One region of the Lelliottia amnigena genome, then DNA from elsewhere that is predicted to be linked to it. Evidence: riboswitches for the same ligand, from Rfam matches in the RefSeq annotation. Region 1 holds a riboswitch; the other holds the start of a gene.
The links. A riboswitch is a leader RNA that binds a small molecule or an ion and turns the genes downstream of it on or off. The one in region 1 is predicted to bind thiamine pyrophosphate.
Positions count from the first base shown of each region.

Region 1 (3,122 bases):
GTTTTTGCTGTGGTTTTATTGTATCAAAACACAGAAAAAAATCTCACAGATCCACACACTCAAAAGCCGCGCTGATGAAAGCGAAAAAGGCGGCTTTTTCAGCCGCCCATTCGTTACTTCTGAATGACCTGAAGTAATCCATTATCTCTGCCCTGCGTCTTATTCCATGACGCATCGGTAATTCCGTTTTCGTCCAGGGTAATAGAGAGAACATATCCCGCGCCTTTAATTTCGTAAGCATTGGCATTGAAACGTTTTACTGTGGCTTTTTTGCCATTAATAGTGGCAGTAAAGAAGCCATTACTGGCCGTTGCATGAATTCCATTTGCCGAGAATGACGCTTCACGTAATGGATCGGCAACGTGTGCGGCCTGCGCATGTTGATCTACACCATGATGATGATGCTTATTATCATATTGCTGCGCGTATACATCTGAACGGTTGTACGCATTCTGAAGTGCTGCGGCGCGGATAACATTTTGATTATCATGCTCAACTTTATAACACGTATCCAGGCTTACACCCGTACTTGTGCAATTGGCAATGCGCTGTGATTCTGTCGTACAACCCGAAAGCGTCGCCGCGCATACCAATACCGCTAATATCATCTTCATCATTCATTGATCCTAATATATTTTTATAAAACGACACTGTGAAATAACCTGGCTGTTTCCAGGTTTTTTGTAGTGGTCAGGCATTTAAAGTGGTTATTTCCATAATGACGAGACAATGAAATCCCAGTCATTGGCTGATGCAATTTTCTGCCATATTGCTAACCGTATTTTTATATATCACGCCGATAAAAATCCCTGTGCCGACTAGGGAAATTGATACGATTGCCGAGGCAATAATAAGTTTTAACATTTGCTACCATATTATTAGAAATCATTCGGTCTATAGCGGCTCTTACACAGAAACTAAGTGGTTACCTTGGGCAACTATCCCGTAATTCGCTTCCACTGCATTTGATTTAGATCACGTAATATACGAATGAATAAGTAATTATGGGTTGATTGATTATTAAATATGATGTTGTTTTAATTGGCTTTATTTTGTTTGTAATAGTCTGAAGAGTTGGGCGTGAATAGGGTTTTGTTCATGGATGAAAGATTATTAACCCTAAGAAATCAAGGATATTTAATGTTTACATATATAGGGAATGACACTACCTAAGTACGCCTGAAATAATAAATGTTTACAGCATTTTATGCTCGGGAAAGAGGGGGCTAAGACGCTTGCTTAAGATAATCACTTCCTCTACGCTGTCCCGATTACTGAAGTTTTAGGTAATTTGACTCGGGGTGCCCTTCTTTGTGAAGGCTGAGAAATACCCGTACCACCTGATCTGGATAATGCCAGCGTAGGGAAGTCAGGTGACTTTTAGGGTTATCGCTTCTTCGCGCAAGGCAGGAGCGAAATATGCAGCTTGACCGACTCGATTTACACGCCTTACATCACTTCCGCACGCGTTCCCCGCTCACACACTGCATGACCAACGATGTGGTGCAAACCTTTACGGCCAACGTTTTGCTGGCACTTGGCGCGTCTCCCGCAATGGTGATTGAAGCCGAAGAGGCTGAGCAATTTGCCGCGATGGCTGATGCTTTACTGATCAACGTCGGAACGCTGACCGCGCCGCGCGCGCAGGCGATGCGTCGGGCAATTGAAAGTGCGGTGGCCGCTGGGAAACCGTGGACGTTGGATCCCGTCGCCGTGGGTGCGCTTGCGTACCGCACCCGTTTTTGCCAGCAAATCCTCACACTCAAACCTGCGGCGATCCGCGGTAATGCCTCGGAAATTCTCGCGCTTGCCGGTATGAGCGCCGGTGGGCGAGGCGTTGACACCACCGATACCGCTTCCAGCGCCTTGCCTGCCGCGATAGCCCTTGCCCGACAGACCAATGCCATTGTCGCGGTGACGGGCGAAGTGGATTACATCACCGATGGGCAACGCACGCAGACCATCACCGGGGGCGATGTGATGATGACGCGCGTCGTGGGGACCGGCTGTGCGCTATCGGCCGTTGTCGCGGCAAGCTGTTCATTGCCTGGCGACCGGCTGGACAATGTTGCCGCGGCATGCGGGTTTATGAAACACGCCGGAAGCGTGGCTATCAAACAAAGCCGTGGACCGGGAAGCTTTGCCTGCACATTTATTGACGCACTCTGGAACCTGGAGGCGCAGGCATGAAACGTATCAACGCATTAACCATTGCTGGCACCGATCCGAGTGGTGGTGCCGGGATTCAGGCGGATCTGAAAACATTCTCCGCCCTTGGGGCGTATGGCTGCTCGGTCATTACCGCACTGGTGGCGCAAAATACGCGCGGCGTGCAGTCGGTGTATCGTATCGAACCGGATTTTGTCGGTGCACAACTGGACTCTGTGTTCAGCGATGTCCGCATTGATTCCACCAAAATCGGCATGCTGGCAGAGGCGGATATCGTGGAAGCGGTCGCGGAGCGCCTCAAACATTATCGCGTTAAAAACGTGGTACTTGATACGGTGATGCTGGCGAAAAGTGGCGATCCGCTGCTATCTCCCGCTGCTGTCGAAACTCTGCGAAAACACCTTCTGCCACACGTCGCGCTGATCACGCCAAATTTGCCGGAGGCGGCGGCGCTGCTGGATGCGCCTCATGCCCGTACCGAGCACGAGATGAAAGAGCAGGGGCGCGCACTTCTGGCGCTTGGCTGCGAGGCAGTGCTGATGAAAGGCGGCCATCTTGACGATCCTGAGAGCCCGGACTGGCTCTTCACGCGTGAGAGTATCCAGCGATTCACCGCGCCACGCGTCATGACCAAAAACACCCATGGTACCGGCTGCACGCTATCGGCAGCGCTGTCTGCACTCCGCCCACGTCATGATAGTTGGGAGGATACGGTGAAGGAGGCCAAAATTTGGCTATCGCGCGCGCTGGAAAAAGCTGACAGTCTCGAAGTCGGTCACGGTATTGGCCCGGTTCACCATTTTCATGCGTGGTGGTAATGCCCCGAACGAGTATACTGGATAAGGATTTTCGGCCTGGAAAAGAGAGATGGAACAAGCGCATACCCGATTAATTGCTCAGCTAAATGAACGTATTGCGGCAGCGGATAATACTCCGCTATACCTTAAGTTCGC
Region 1 covers NZ_CP077236.1:235,940-239,061, reverse strand. The annotation lists gene I6L74_RS01175 (hypothetical protein) at 114-617, opposite strand; TPP riboswitch at 1,288-1,384, shown strand; gene thiM (hydroxyethylthiazole kinase) at 1,420-2,190, shown strand; gene thiD (bifunctional hydroxymethylpyrimidine kinase/phosphomethylpyrimidine kinase) at 2,187-2,987, shown strand; gene I6L74_RS01160 (GntR family transcriptional regulator) at 3,037-3,122, shown strand, end outside.

Region 2 (3,122 bases), 1.9 Mb from region 1:
TCTATCAGGCGACGCGCCACGGTGCCCGGTGGCGGTAACAGCGGTAAATTGTCGTAGCGATACCAGTTTGCTTCCAGCAACTCTTTCGGGTCGATAACGATCTCGCCGCTGTCATAGTCAGCCATAAAGGCCGTCATCAGTGACATCGGGAAGGGCCACGGTTGAGAGGTAACGTAACGCAGATTTTTGACTTTAATCCCGCTCTCTTCCATCACTTCACGCGCGACGGTTTGCTCAAGCGTTTCGCCGACCTCAACAAATCCAGCCAGTACCGTGTGAATACCATTCCGGTGGCGGACATGCTGCGCCAGTAAAATCGAATCATCACGACGAATAGCAACGATGATGCACGGTGCAATTTGCGGGTAATAGCGCTCACGGCAGTGGCTGCACAGTAGCGCCCATTCGGTTTTACTTGGATGCATAGGATGACCGCAATAACCGCAGAACTTATGCGAACGGTAGAATTCGGCTAACTGCACCCCGCGTCCGGCCAGCTGAAACAGCCCCGCATCATGATCCATCACCTGACGTACCGATCCCATATCCTGACGGCGATTCTGTTGGATCAACCACACAGCATCGCCCTGCCATTCACCGATCTTTAATGCCGATTGCCCCACAAGATCGAATTGCCCGGCTTCGCCGTAAGGTAACTCTCCGGCGGGCAACCATAATTTTTGCTCATGGCTGACGATCCACCAGCCACGATCTAATTTTTCAATTATACGATCCATATCTATTGCACTACCTTCGCTTCACAGGCATGTTGATAACAATATTCTTACAAATTTAGGCGGGCAGCTTTTAACCTTAACCTTGCGGAGTCAAACATGCTAAACCAGCTAGAAAGCCTGACAGAGCGCGTTGGAGGAAGTAATAAATTGGTCGATCGCTGGCTGCACGTGCGTAAACAATTGCTTGTTGCCTACTATAATCTGGTTGGCATTAAGCCTGGCAAAGAATCCTATATGCGCCTGAATGAAAAAGCGCTGGATAATTTTTGTCAGAGTCTGGTGGATTACCTTTCCGACGGCCATTTCAATATTTATGAACGTATTATCCGTGAAATGGAAGGAACGAATCCGTATTTAGCGGCGACAAAACTCTATCCGCAGCTGGAAGCGAACACCCAGCAGATTATGGATTATTACGACTCCGCGCTCGAAAACGCGATCGACCAGGATAACTATCTGGAATTACAGCAGGTGCTGTCCGATCTGGGCGAAGCCCTGGAAGGGCGATTTACGCTGGAAGATAAGCTGATTGCCCTCGTGCTGGACCACAATTTGAAAGCCAGTAACGAAGATAACGTCGCGCGACCTGCTTGAGTTATTAATCGTTAACGCGTAGTTTACAAACACGACCCTCTCTGGAGGGGCATTACACGAAATTTTTCACGCTGCTTTTTGGACAGATGAAGAATACGTGTAAATTCTTGTCGGAGTGCCCAGTGCGTAAGCCGGGCTGAGACCGTTAATTCGGGATCCGCGGAACCTGATCAGGTTAATACCTGCGAAGGGAACAAGAGTCAAAACCCATTACACAAAACCATTCAAGTTGCATCTCCCCAGGAGCTTACCGAGTAAGTGACTGAGGTGAACGAAGGCAGCCAGCGCAGAGGCCGCTTGAGTGATGAAGTGTAATCTCCTCTTGGTTCATCCGTTGTCTGACAAGCCACTTCCTTTACTTTTATGGAATGAGCTATGTCTGCAAAATTGACCCGCCGCGAACAGCGCGCACAAGCACAACACTTCATCGATACGCTCGAAGGCACTGCTTTCCCGAGCTCAAAACGCATTTATATTACCGGTTCACAGGCTGATATCCGCGTGCCCATGCGTGAGATCCAGCTCAGTCCGACGCTTCTCGGCGGCAGCAAAGAAAATCCGCAGTTTGAGGATAACGAAGCGGTCCCGGTGTATGACACCTCCGGCCCCTATGGTGATACCGACGTTGCCATCAACGTTCAACAAGGGCTGGCAAAACTGCGCCAGCCCTGGATTGACGCGCGTAATGACACCGTGGCGCTCACCGTTCGCAGTTCCGCATACACTCAAGAACGCCTTGCAGATGAGGGGCTTGATGAACTGCGCTTTACCGGTCTGCTGACGCCAAAACGTGCGAAATCAGGAAAATGCGTCACGCAGCTGCATTATGCCCGCCAGGGTATTGTGACCCCGGAAATGGAATTTATCGCGATTCGCGAAAATATGGGCCGTGAACGTATTCGCAGCGAAGTGCTTCGCCACCAGCATCCGGGTGAAGGTTTTGGCGCGCGCCTGCCGGAGAACATCACGCCCGAGTTTGTCCGTAACGAAGTGGCAGCAGGTCGCGCCATCATCCCCGCCAATATTAATCACCCAGAATCTGAACCAATGATTATTGGCCGTAATTTCCTGGTGAAAGTTAACGCCAATATCGGCAACTCCGCCGTGACGTCATCCATTGAAGAAGAGGTCGAGAAGCTGGTGTGGTCTACACGCTGGGGGGCAGACACGGTCATGGATCTCTCTACCGGGCGCTACATCCACGAAACCCGCGAGTGGATTTTGCGAAACAGCCCCGTTCCTATCGGAACCGTGCCGATCTATCAGGCACTGGAGAAGGTCAACGGGATCGCGGAACATCTGACCTGGGAAGCGTTCCGCGACACGTTACTTGAGCAGGCGGAACAAGGCGTTGATTACTTCACCATTCACGCAGGCGTACTGCTGCGCTACGTCCCGATGACCGCCACGCGTCTGACCGGAATTGTCTCGCGCGGGGGCTCTATCATGGCGAAATGGTGCCTGTCACATCATCAGGAAAATTTCCTCTACGAACACTTCCGCGAAATTTGCGAAATCTGTGCGGCCTACGATGTATCTCTTTCGTTGGGCGATGGGTTGCGTCCTGGCTCCATTCGCGATGCCAACGATGAAGCGCAATTTGCCGAGCTGCATACGCTGGGCGAACTGACCAAAATCGCGTGGGAATATGACGTGCAGGTGATGATCGAAGGTCCAGGCCACGTCCCGATGCAGATGATTCGCCGCAACATGACCGAAGAGCTGGAGCACTGCCACGAAGCGCCGTTCTATACGCTGGGGCCGTTAACGACGGATATCGCGCCGGGCTAC
Region 2 covers NZ_CP077236.1:2,086,121-2,089,242, reverse strand. The annotation lists gene nudC (NAD(+) diphosphatase) at 1-737, opposite strand, end outside; gene I6L74_RS09785 (Rsd/AlgQ family anti-sigma factor) at 834-1,331, shown strand; TPP riboswitch at 1,433-1,541, shown strand; gene thiC (phosphomethylpyrimidine synthase ThiC) at 1,707-3,122, shown strand, end outside.
Region 2: it holds a riboswitch for thiamine pyrophosphate, as region 1 does, so the genes downstream of both, thiC (phosphomethylpyrimidine synthase ThiC) here and thiM (hydroxyethylthiazole kinase) in region 1, are expected to answer to the same signal.